3 regions of the Trichococcus flocculiformis genome follow, and region 1 is predicted to be linked to each of the others. Evidence: predicted binding sites of a transcription regulator. Region 1 holds the regulator's gene; each other region holds the start of a gene.
What was found. The regulator LexA, encoded in region 1, represses DNA repair genes until DNA is damaged. The targets are predictions, from matches to a motif close to CNAACANNTGTTNG.

Region 1 (4,338 bases):
ACCATGCTGATCCACTCATGCTTCATCCTTCCCTTCCAATTTTGTTTCGAGTTGTTGTTTCTCATACATTCTTCGGTACCACCCGTTCAATTCCATTAACTCATGATGAGTCCCGCGTTCGACGATGCGTCCTTCATCAAGAACGATGATTTCATTCGCATGCATCACACTGCTGATCCGATGGGCTGCGATGATTGTTGTCTGATCGACTCGTTGTTGCTTGAGTCCCGTCAAGATTGCTTCTTCGGTTTTCGCGTCCACAGCAGATAAAGAATCATCCAAAATAAGCAGTTCTGGTTCGGTGACTAAGGCTCGCGCAATCGCTATCCGTTGTTTTTGCCCACCTGACAGAGAAACACCTCTCTCGCCGACCATCGTATCGTATCCAGCGGGGAAGCCAAGGATATCATGATGAATGGCCGTCAAGCGCGCTGCCTCCTCCACCTTTTGCTGGCTGATGGATGGATCAGCGAAACGGATATTTTCCCTGACGTCAGAAGAAAACAGAAAGTTGTCTTGGGGAACGTAACCGATTCCGCTCAGCAATGCATCCAATGAATAATCGCGAATATCGATCCCATTGTAGTTGATGCTGCCTGTATATTGGTCATACTCACGCAACAGCAGACGGAAAATCGTACTTTTGCCCGATCCAGTTCTGCCGACAATCCCTAACGTTTGCCCCCGCTTTAAATGGAAGGTGACATCATGGAGGCTAATTTCTTTGCTGTTTGGATAGTTGAATGAGGATACCTGAAAATCCAAATCGCCTGAAACCACAGTCCGGATGGCATTTTTCTGCTCCTGGATCGTTGATTTTTCCTTCAGAAGCTCATCAATCCTGCTATAACTGGCACTGCCTCGCTCAAGTACATTGAAAAGCCTACCCACTGCCAACATTGGCCACGCCATCATTCCGATGTAACTGATGAACGAAACCAACTGACCGATACTGATGCTGCCTTCCACGACAAAGCGACCTCCGAATATGATTGTCAGCGCAAATGAAAGTCCTAAAATAAGTTGGATAGCTGGATCAAATAAGGCATCAACCAGATAGACAGATTTATTTTTTGCAACGACATCTTTTGTCATTGCTTCGAAATCACGAATATCCTCTTCTTCTTCACCAAAAGTTTTGATGACTTTGACGCCGGATACGCTCTCTTGCGTTTTGTCATTCAAACTCGAGAAAGCGGCCTGTGCTTTGCGGAATCGTTTATGCATCTTTTGTCCGAGGATTCGTGACACCAACGTCAAAGCCGGCAATGGGATCATAGCAATGAGCGTCAAACGCCAATCGATCAAGAAGAACATCGTAAAGAGCGTGATCCCGCCTGAAGAAATTGAATCTGCCAATGTCAGGATACCTGCGCCGGCGACCATGCGGATGGCATTCAAATCATTCGTCGCATGCGCCATCAGATCGCCTGTCCTGTACTTTTGGAAGAAGACAGCATCCATTTCGGTGAAATGCTTGAACAATCTTGACCGAAGTATCTTTTCCAGTTCTGCTGAAGTTCCCCAAATCTTCATCCTCCAAATATAACGGAAGAGGTACTGCAGCACGCCCGCTATCAATATGATCACTGTCCACTTCCACAAAGAAGCCATCGTTAACGTGCCAAGTGCAATTTCATCGATAATGATTCCGACGATGCGCGGCGATACAACCTGAAGTATCGCCACAATGATCAGGAAAAAGACGCCCACAAAATAGGCTTTCCATTCCTGACGAAAAAACCAACTCAATTTTTTGAAAATACTCACGGATATTTCCCCTTTCTTGCGTTTATTCAGACAAAATAAAAATGTGGAACCGTAAAGATCCACATTTTGTATATTATTTCATTAGTCTATTTCTTTTTCTTTGTTGATTGTGCTTTCATCGAAGCCATAATTTGTTTAACTTTTCTTTCGGATGGTTTTTGACCCATCTGCATCATCATAGAACGCAACATTTCTTCATTGATCGGTGGATTTTCTTCAAAATATTTTACCATATAACGTCTTGCAAGGAAAAATCCGCCAACCGCTCCTATTACTATTCCTAAAATAACCATCATTACCCATGCTGTTGTTGACACGTATTCATCCCCCTTTCCAAAGCATTCATTCATTAATTGTACTAAAGATTATGAGAAAAAGAAATAGCAATCACGGATAAATTTAGCGATTTTTGGAAAACGCTTCAACATTTGCTGTATTTGTGGCAATACTAGGCATATTCTAACATAATTTTCAAAGAACATGCGAACATCTGTTTGATTTTTTGAGGGATTAATGGTATCCTAAACGATATAAATATAGGATTACGGAGATGATGATCTCATGGTTAAAAATAAAGATTCACGCCAAATTGAAGTGCTTCAATACATTTATGAAGAAGTCCAGGAAAAGGGCTACCCGCCGACCGTAAGGGAAATCGGAAATGCGGTAAAACTGTCATCTACATCTACGGTTCATGGCCATCTGTCGCGTCTTGAAAAAAATGGTTTTATCCAGCGGGATCCTACAAAACCCCGTGCGATAGAATTGACCCAAGCAGGTCTGGACAAATTGGGGATCCTATCAGATAAAATGCCGTTGTTGGGTACTGTCACAGCCGGAGCGCCCATACTTGCCGTAGAAGAAGCAACCGACTATTTCCCGGTTCCCCCGGATCTGCAATCCAATGCGGGATCTTTATTCATGTTGAAAATCCGCGGAGAAAGCATGATCGATGCCGGCATCTTCGATGGCGACTCCGTCATTGTCAGAAAACAGAACACGGCTGAAAACGGAGATATCGTCATAGCCATGACGGACGATGATGAAGCGACCTGCAAACGTTTCTACAAAGAAAATAACTACTATCGTCTGCAACCTGAAAATTCGAGCATGGATCCGATCATCCTGGATTCTGTCCTCATCCTGGGTAAAGTAGTCGGCCTGTACCGGAACCACATCATTTAAAGAACAGTCCTCCAACTGACGCAAAAAGGCTGCCAACCGGCAGCCTTTTTGCGTGTCTATGCTTATTTAGGATTACTTCTCTTAGTATTCCATCAGCGTGAAGATGTCATACCCTTGGATCAGATCTCTGCCCTTTAAATCCAGCAACTCGATCAAGAACGCCAAGCCCACAACTTCTCCGCCTAATTTTTCAACCAATTCTATAGTCGCGGCTGTAGTGCCGCCAGTAGCCAACAAATCATCACAGACCAGCACTTTATCGCCAGGCAAGATGGCATCTTGATGCAGTTGCAATGTCGCTTTCCCGTATTCCAGCCCGTAGGATACTTCAACTGTTTCGCGGGGCAATTTGCCTTTTTTGCGGGCCATCGCGAATCCGCAGCCTAATTCCACAGCCACAGGGCAACCGACCATGAAGCCACGCGCTTCAGGTCCGACTACTTTATCAACATTCAAGTCTTGAGCATATTTCACGATTTCCTTGATTGAATAACGATAGGCTTCGCCATTTGCCATCAAAGGGGAAATATCGCGGAAAATGATGCCTTGTTCCGGAAAATCTTTTACGTCAGCAATATATTTTTTTAAATCCATTTTTATGTTCCTCCTAATTATTGAACCATCATCTGTTCATTCAACCATTTTGTCAGTTGCGAAAACGGGCTGTAGATGAATATTTTTTCAGCTTCCATTTTCTGCAGGCGATCTTTGTATACTTGTGTATCAGCCAAAGCCCTTTTGACGGGATTCTTGACCTCATTGATGAAACCATTGTCTATTGTAACAAATCCCGCCTCCAAAAACACTTGAATCATGAAAATGGCAAGATTTTTCTTGATTTTTAAATATTCTGCCAAAGCATCTAATCGATTTCTCACGTCGATATCCTTATGCGAACGGATATACTGGTAAAATTTTGCAAACTGGTCTTTAGGAGGAACGCCATCTGCGTATACGCCATTCGATTCATGAGAGACGACATACACATTTTCGAACTGATTACTCTTCAGGAGATTCGCCAAAAGGTTCAGCTTCAAAGGACATTCGAAGAGCACGAGATTCTTGGCGCTGACGGCCTGCAAGGCATCCACTGTATTGTCTGTGAGCAAGGCCGCATTCGAACTGCTTGGAATACGCTCATAAAATTGTTTCATGATGTTGGAAGTCGAAAATAGATACAAGGCATCTTCCACAGCCAATACCGATTCTTGGATGACCGAACTCCTTTTGTCAAAAAACTGAACATGTTTATTTTTAATGTCCCTCAACTGCAGTTGAGGCTTCGCGCTGTCCCGCCAAACATTAATTGAAAGCTCGCCGATTAGGGAAACGACATCCGCCTCATTCAAATGATTGCTGATGCTCCCCTTATTGAAGCCGATC
Region 2 (4,338 bases), 380 kb from region 1:
ATTTCGGCAGCTTTTTCAAAATTGAGGGCTTTTGCCGCTTCCCGCATATCCCGGTCCAGTTGATCGAGTGCTTCGCGGCGTTGTTCCATCGTCATTGCTTGATAGATGCTTAGAATGCTTACGTCACCGTCGCCTTCTTCAGGAGCGTGAGAGATACGGATGCGATCACGCACTTCTTTGATGATTGTTTTTGGCGTGATACCATGCTTAACATTGTAGGCTTCCTGCGTCGCACGGCGCCTGTTGGTTTCGTTAATCGCCCGCTCCATGGAATCTGTTATGCGGTCTGCGTACATGATTACTTTTCCGTTCTCGTTTCTTGCTGCTCGACCAATTGTCTGAACAAGTGAACGTTCACTGCGCAGAAAACCCTCTTTATCGGCATCCAAGATGGCAACGAGCGAAACCTCGGGAACATCCAGCCCTTCTCTTAACAGATTGATACCGATCAACACATCAAATTCTCCCAAACGGAGATTACGGATGATTTCCGCGCGCTCCATCGTTTTGATTTCGCTGTGCAGATAATTTACCTTGATGCCGACTTCCTTCAGATAATCAGTCAAATCTTCGGACATCTTCTTCGTCAAAGTTGTGATGAAGACCCGCTCATTCCGTTCGACGCGCAAATTGATTTCACTGATCAGATCATCGATCTGACCTTTGATTGGCCGCACTTCCACAATCGGATCCAATAAACCGGTGGGACGGATGATCTGTTGGGCAACATATGGGCTTTGTTCATACTCGTATGGGCCAGGGGTCGCTGAAATATAAATGATCTGGTTGACCCGCTCCTCGAATTCCTTCAACGTCAATGGGCGATTGTCCAAAGTACTCGGGAGACGGAAGCCGTACGCCACCAACTGTTCCTTTCGCGAACGGTCACCGTTGTACATGCCGCGAATTTGAGACATCGTGATGTGCGACTCGTCGATGACGGTCAAATAATCATCCGGGAAAAAATCAAGCAACGTATACGGAGGTTCTCCGGGAGCACGCCCGTCCATATGTCTGGAATAATTTTCGATTCCGTTGCAATATCCCATTTCCATCAACATTTCCATGTCGTAGTTGGTGCGTTGCTCCAACCGTTGGGCTTCCAATAGTTTATTTTCAGCGCGCAGCACCTTCAGGCGATCTTTCAATTCTGCCCGAATCATATCGACGGCATGCAAGGTTTTTTCTTCATTCGCCACAAAGTGAGTGGCTGGGAAAACAGGAAAATGGTCGACATCGTTCTTGATTTCTCCGGTCAGCACATCCACTTCTCTGATCCGATCGATTTCATCACCAAAAAATTCGACTCGAATGGCCTCATTGTCGCGGGATGCCAGAAAAATTTCAACAACGTCCCCGCGCACACGGAACGTTCCACGCCGAAAATCGATATCATTGCGTTCAAACTGCATTTCAACCAGCCTGCGCAATAGTTCATTCCGTTCCATCTCCATTCCTTGCCTTAACGATAGCGTATGCTCTTTGTAGTCCAACGGGTTCACCAGACCATAGATGCAGGAAACGGAAGCGACCACAATCACGTCGCGCCTTTCCAACAAGGAACTGGTGGCAGAATGACGAAGTTTATCGATTTCATCGTTTACGCTGGATTCTTTCTCTATATAAGTGTCACTCGAGGGAACATACGCTTCGGGTTGATAATAGTCATAGTAGCTGACAAAATACTCGACGGCGTTATTCGGAAAAAACTCCTTCAATTCGCCATACAGTTGACCTGCCAGCGTTTTATTATGCGCTATGACGAGCGTTGGCTTGTTCACTGCTTGGATGACGTTTGCTACCGAAAAAGTCTTGCCGGTCCCCGTAGCACCCAGCAACGTTTGCGCCCGTCTGCCCAGATTCAACCCATCAACAAGCTCTTTGATGGCTTCCGGCTGATCCCCGCTTGGTTTGTATGGGGAAACTAATTCAAAATGATCTTTCATAATAGCTGATTCACCTCTTCACTCACTGTTACAATTATTTTACCACCCAAACATACTTTCGTACACTCTGGAGTCTTTACCATGGCCTTAGCTGATTCTGACGCAAAAATTACGAAATATGTGTACAGAAATTCCGTGTCGCAAGGAATAAAAGGGAATCTCTTTCATTTTTTATTGCACAACCCCTCAAAATTATGTATAATATGGCATGTTGGCAAAACAGCCTAATAGTTATAGAAATAAGGAAAGAGGGGTGAACCCAATGCCAAATATCGATTCAGCAATCAAACGTGTTCGCACTAGCGAAAAAGCTAACCTAAAAAACAACGCTCAAAAGAGCGCTATGCGTTCAGCTATCAAGAAATTTGAAGCTGCAGTAGCAGAAGGCGCTGAAAATAGCGAAGAATTATTGAAGGCAGCAGTTAAATCTATCGATTCAGCAGCTTCTAAAAACTTAATTCATCAAAACAAAGCGTCTCGCGACATTTCTCGTTTAACTAAAAAATTAGCAAAATAATTTTTTGATTTAAGAGACTTCAAAACGTAAGGCCGAAGACAGACCCGCTTAGCTGGTCCGTCTTCGGTCTTTTTCGTATGATTTTTCACTGCTTGGGCATTGCGTTTGCGTAGCGGATCAGAAATAACTCAAATTGTATTTCCTTCAGCCCTTGCCCTGTCTTCATGTTGTATTCCGTCTCGACCAATCCCTGAAAAGCATCCGCCAGGACTTTTTCGGATAGGTGCCTCACTTGTTGGACAGCAAGTTTCACACGATAAGGATGGACCTTCAATACTTTGGTGATGTCGGTTTGTTGGTACCCATTTTTTGAAAGCAGCTTCACTTGCAGCAACAACCGGAATTGCCCTAAAAGGATAGCATTGACTTTGATAGGTTCTTCTTTTTGGAGCAATAGATCCCGATAGATCTGGATAGCCAGATACGTGTTCTTGTTCAGAACCTGTGTCACCAATTCAAATATATTCTGTTCCAGATTTCGAGGAATCAAGTCGATCACCATTTGTTTGGTGATTTTTTTTTCTTCAGATCCAGAAAGAAATAGCTTGGGCAACTCTCTCATTCCCCGCGACAGTTGATTTTCGATCCGCTCGTAAAACAATTCGAGTGCGTCGCGGTTCATCTGGTAACCTTCATTTTTGATCATGTCCCCTAAAAATTTACGGGCTTCTTTCTCCGCTAATGGAGAAACATCCACAGTGACAGCCTTCTTCGTCAAAAGTTTTGCTATTTTTTTTCTGCTGTCCAATTTCTCGTAAGGCGCAAAAATAGCCAGAACCGTTGAAGGCGCCGGATTCTCCAGATAGCTCTCCAGCCAACCAAGATCATGTTCCAGTCCATTTTTGGATTTTTCGGCCGTCAAAAAGAGCGGATTCTCGATAATGACCAAACGTCTTTCCCCAAAAAAAGGCAGCGACTCCGCATCTTCAAGAGCCCGATCCAACAACGTCCCATCCATATTGAATATGCCGACATTCAAATCCTTGTCGGCTTCGTCAACCACCGTACGCAGCAACAGCTGCTTCGCTTCTTCTATAAAAAAATCTTCTTTGCCCAAAAATAAATAGACCGGCTGAAGCTGACCTTTTTTTATTTTGGACATCTCCGTTGTATAATTCACGTTTGGACCACCATTCATCATTTTTATTTTTTGTTCTCCAAAATGGTTCGCCATTCTGTTTCTTCTGACCCATACAAAAAGTGGATAGCGCCCTGTCGATCCGTACGAAATATAGGGATATTCCGCAATTCCAGACGTTCCAGTATTTGCGCATCCGGATGTCCATACCGGTTCTGTTTTCCAGCCGATATCAAGGCCAATTCAGGTTGGACATGATCCAAGAAACCTTCCGAACTGGATGTTGCGCTACCGTGATGACCTATTTTCAGGACATCGGTCTTCAGATCAGGATAAGTCCGCATCAGCACCTCTTCACCTTCTTCTCCGAGATCGCCTGTGAACAACCAATCCAAACCGCCTATGCTGGTTTGGATGACCAATGAATCCTCATTTCCGCCTTCACCCGGCGCTAAAGGTGCCAGGATGTGAAAAACAAAATCGGCATCAATCTCTAGATCGACCTTGCCCAATAAAGGGAAGAGACCCACTTGATGCTGGCTTTGCAGTTCAAGGAGCACTGCGGCGAAAGCCGCATTCCCCTCCGCTCCTTTAGGGAAATAAACCGCATCGATCGGCAACCCTACGGCTAGTTCCCGCAACGAACCGACATGATCCTGATCGGCATGCGTCAGAAAGACCCTGTCCAATTTTTTCACGCCTTCCGCTTTTATGATCGACACAAGCTTTTCGCCGGCGGTGGTCGCTGTTTCTCGGACTTGCCAGGTTTCTTTTTCAAAAGTCAGCATGCCACCCGT
Region 3 (4,338 bases), 630 kb from region 1:
GTTCCGGGTATCGCATCGAGATCCAGTTGGATCAACGGAAACGTCCAAAAATCCGCCAGTAGCCCGCTGCTCGGACGCTTCTCCAAAAGGAACTGCTTTTCCTTGTTTTGCAGGATGATACCCTGCAGATTCATCGGTACCGGTCTTTTCGCTTTGCTTTTGACCGGATAAAGATGCATCGTCCCGTTTTTGTAGGCGGCATTGAAGGCCTTGATCGGGCTGATTTCAGGCTGCGGATTCAGCGGCGAACAGATGCTCGAGCCCAGATCCATCAACGCTTGATTGAAGTCGCCTGGTCGCTCCGGGTCGATCAGTTCCCGCACGACCGCTTCAAAAATTTTCCGGCTGGCTGGTTTGGCGATGTCGGCATCGATTTCGAACAACCGGCTCATGACGCGCATGACGTTTCCGTCGACTGCCGGCTCCGGTATCTGGAAAGCGATGCTGGAGACGGCGCCTGCTGTATACGGTCCGATGCCCTTCAGCTTAGCGATTTCCTGCGGATTCTTAGGGAAAACACCATTGTAATCGGCGACGATCTGTTGCGCCGCTTTCTGCATGTTCTTGACACGAGAATAATAACCCAGCCCTTCCCACGCCTTCAGGATCGCGTCTTCCGGCGCTGACGCCAGCGCTGCGATGTCCGGGAATTTATCCAGGAAATTATGATAATACGGGATGACCGTATCCACCCGTGTCTGCTGCAGCATGATTTCCGAAACCCAGATGCTGTAGGGATCGCTCGTCCGGCGCCAAGGCAGATCGCGTTTCTCTTTGTCGTACCAGTCCAACAGCGCTTTGCGGAAAGCCTGTATTTTCTCCGCCGGCCACATTTCGATGCCGGCTGCTTTGAATATTTTTTCGTGTTCCAAATTTGTCATTATTCAGCTTCCTGTTCCTTTTCTTCGATATAGGCGGAGATCAATTCTCCCGGGTAACCTTTTTGGTAAAGGCCAGACCTGACTTTTTGGTGCAGCTCACGGCCTTTCGCTTTGCGTTCATAACGGCGCCAAAGCTTGTCCCCTTGCAGGCGCAATGCGGCCATTTCATCCTCTTCCTCTTTCTCCGTTTCGATCTCGCCCATCACTTCCAGGACGATATCGGAAGGATAGCCTTTTTGATGCAGATGGAGACGGATCTTTGATGCCGCTTCATGCGAAGAAACCCGGCTTTGTTTGCGCAGTTGCTTCTCGGCAATCGTTTGAGCATTTTCCAGCTGCAGTTCATGCGGATATTGTTTCAGGGAAAAGGCGATGTCTTCTTCAGATAAGCCCTTTCCTTTCAGTTCGTTGGCGATGAGCTGCGGTCCCTTCAGGTTCAGGTTAGCCGCCGTGCGCGTGTAGCTTTCGCCATAGATTCGGTCATTGACGTAATTCTGATCCACCAGCCGCGTCAGCGCACGTTCGATTGCGTCCGGACTGATTTCTTCGTCGAGCAGTTTCTTGCGGACTTCTTTCTCGCTGCGCAGGCTGTAGGACAGGTAATTGACGGCTGTCGTGTAAGCCATGTAATCGTAATTTTCCTTCTCGATTTCAGCGCTGCGCTCTTTTGTGAGCGTCATGCCTTTATGCAAACCAACCTTGATCAATACAGCTTCCGATATCGGAAAGGCGTACTCTCCGTCGATGAAGACATTGAAGCGGTCCTTGCGTTTTTTCTGGATAGTTATTTTTGTGACAACAGGCAATTTCTCAGCCTCTTCTTCGGTATGGTCCATTCTCTACATCCTTTCGGCGAATCTCACTTGCTATTATACACACAAAATCCGAAAGGAACAAAACGTATGTTCGAAATCCCCGCCGCGTGCTAAAAACACCCAGGACTGCCTCATTCTTTCGAGGCAGCCCTGGGTGTTTCTGTCAATCACAGAGCCGGTTTCGGTTTATCCGTCTCTTCATAATCAGGCTCGATATCTTCCGCATCTTCACCGGTTTCTGCAGCAACCGTGTCTCCTCCAAATGGGTCTTTGGAAAACTGTTCCTTCTCTTCTTCCAGTTCCGGCAAGGAGTCATCTTTGTCAAACTGCATTTCCGGTAGACGGTGACTGTCTTCCGCCATTGCAGGATCCGCCACCGTTTCAGCTTCGATGCGTTGTCCGGTGATGTCGTCGGTCACATCGGCTGGTTGTGTCGGCGACGCAGCTGCAACTTCGGTGACTTCGAGCTGTTTCTCGGCTTCGATTGAATGAGCCGGAACATCGCCGGCTTCTTCGCTATCGGCGGATGCCCAATCCGGTTTCGTGGCAGTGACGGCTGCAACAGGGACGGCTTTTTCGTCAGGCAAAATGCCATCGCGCACGAGAAATTCGGCATGTTCATCATTGATCGGAGCGGCATCATCGATCAGCAGCAACAATTCCCCATCATCCAAAGCATCCTCAAACCGTTCGTACGTATCCTCGTCAATGCCGTAGCGCTCGAAAATGGCTTCCTCCTCTTCCTCTTCCAAATCCACCGTAAAGAACTTAACGATTTTGTCCCATAAGGAGTCCTCCTCACGGTCTTCGCCGGTTACGATAACTTGTACAGCCGTCTCTTCCGTGATGAAATTGCTTTTTCCGTTGCGGGTGATGACCAGCAGTTGCTCAGGCGCATAGCCCTCATGCTTAATCAGATGCGTAATTTCATCAAGCAACATTTCCTGATTAGCAAAGGTACCTTCGATTCTCTTGTCCATAACGATTCCTCCCATGACTGAAGATTTATTCTTTGAACTCATTGTAAAATACTTCAACCTGAATCACAAATGATAGCCTATTTTCCCATCATACTAAACTTTACCCGGCACCGCTGATCAGATGGGTGCATTCCTTAAATGGGGAAGTCCCCCATACAGATTCTCCCGCAGCAGATGCAGCGCCTCGTCCGCAACCGGGTTGTCACGCAACGAAGGATGGCGCAAAGCCGTTTCAGCCAAAGAAAACTGAACAATTTGGATATATTCATCCATCGGAATCGTCGAAAGCCGAGCCGCATTGGCGTGTAACGCATTCCCAAGCAAATTGTGCTTGCGCTCTTCTTTTATTCCATCAGCGTAATCGAAATTTGTCAGGACGCTGTGCAAAAGGTGATTTTGGCGATGAACGGTTTGGCTGGCTTGTTTGACTTTTTCGGTGAAAAATTGCGGACGCACCGGTAAGTGGAAAACATGCTGATTCACGAAGTGGACTTCCACTCCCTTTTCCCCTTTTAAAGTCCGGGAATGCAGCACCTTTGAAAGATTGATCCAGGAACTGTTTTTGCGGGTCGGACCGCTCAACGGCAAAAATCGGTACCTCCCAAAAATATAGGGAACACAATGGGTATCCTTGCCGCTGACCCGTGTGGAGATCCCGCGAATGAAATCATAATCGAAACCAATCAGTTCAAACAAAGAGAACATCACATTGTTGCTGTTTTCGCGCGTTTTGATGAGGCGACCGTCTTTGAAAAAAATGAGCGTGCGGAAGTCGGTCTGGTGCAGTTGCGGGTCCAAGCTCATAATGTACAGAAATGAGTCATCCAGCACAAACCGATCCAAAGCCCAAGCGCGATCCAAATAAGGCTGGGTACTTACTGGATCGAGCAAAACGAAGAAAGGCTCCTCCGTTTCTTTCTGACTCTGGGCCGATGTGGATTCCTGCAAAGACGTCCGCAGACCCGAAAGGATCGTTTCCCACAGTTCGATATCAAAAGAGGGGCCTGCATTTTTTTCCTCTATTGCTCCATTCGTGAATGCTTGCGCCAATAATTCTGCTGTTGATTTTCCGACACTATTTTTACCGCGTTGCTCCATCATCGGTTGCTCATCCGCTTGCCGTTTCTGATTATTCGAATAGTTTTTTCCCGTCTTCTTTTCCATAAAATCCCCCAAATTAAATGTTTAATAAAAATATATACTACTTTCAACTCGAATGATATAGAAGCGCTTACATTTTATCGCATATCCGTTAAATTCGTCTGCAAATAGATGACCAGTACCGCATTTTTCTTCTTTTTTGCCGCATTTGCAGTTTTGACCTTGCCGCCTCCGGATCGATAATATAGGCATCAGCAAGCTTGCCGAGGCCGTGATGAGCATGCACAGGGCTCTCCCCTGCATCACGCCATCCACTACATACGGAGGCAACGCCATGAATATGAAAAAAAGAATCTGCACCGATGAAGCCGCCACCCAATTGTGCGACCTGTACGCGGGTGTCATCCATCATTGTCTGAAAAAAATCAACCGGTATCCGGACCACAACGACTACGACGACTTCTATCAATTAGGGTTGATCACCCTTTTTGACACGTACGAAACGTGCCTGAAGGATGCGCTCGTGACCGAGAACAGCTTTTTGTTCGTCAGCTATGCCAA

Region 2: uvrB (excinuclease ABC subunit UvrB) is a predicted target of LexA. The motif match lies at 1,994-2,007, and genes of this name have one in related genera.
Region 3: recX (recombination regulator RecX) is a predicted target of LexA. The motif match lies at 1,777-1,790, and genes of this name have one in related genera.

The regions. Positions count from the first base shown of each region.
Region 1 is NZ_OY759718.1:1,950,770-1,955,107, forward strand. Features, by position in the region: gene ACKPCD_RS09240 (ABC transporter ATP-binding protein) at 1-19, opposite strand, end outside; gene ACKPCD_RS09245 (ABC transporter ATP-binding protein) at 16-1,770, opposite strand; gene ACKPCD_RS09250 (YneF family protein) at 1,857-2,087, opposite strand; gene lexA (transcriptional repressor LexA) at 2,332-2,955, shown strand; gene ACKPCD_RS09260 (adenine phosphoribosyltransferase) at 3,037-3,549, opposite strand; gene recJ (single-stranded-DNA-specific exonuclease RecJ) at 3,567-4,338, opposite strand, start outside.
Region 2 is NZ_OY759718.1:1,572,240-1,576,577, reverse strand. Features, by position in the region: gene uvrB (excinuclease ABC subunit UvrB) at 1-1,946, opposite strand, end outside; gene rpsT (30S ribosomal protein S20) at 2,209-2,463, shown strand; gene holA (DNA polymerase III subunit delta) at 2,549-3,583, opposite strand; gene ACKPCD_RS07590 (DNA internalization-related competence protein ComEC/Rec2) at 3,607-4,338, opposite strand, start outside.
Region 3 is NZ_OY759718.1:1,324,420-1,328,757, reverse strand. Features, by position in the region: gene mutY (A/G-specific adenine glycosylase) at 1-881, opposite strand, end outside; gene recX (recombination regulator RecX) at 881-1,717, opposite strand; gene ACKPCD_RS06415 (general stress protein) at 1,864-2,676, opposite strand; gene ACKPCD_RS06410 (competence protein ComK) at 2,794-3,840, opposite strand; gene ACKPCD_RS06405 (sigma-70 family RNA polymerase sigma factor) at 4,112-4,338, shown strand, end outside.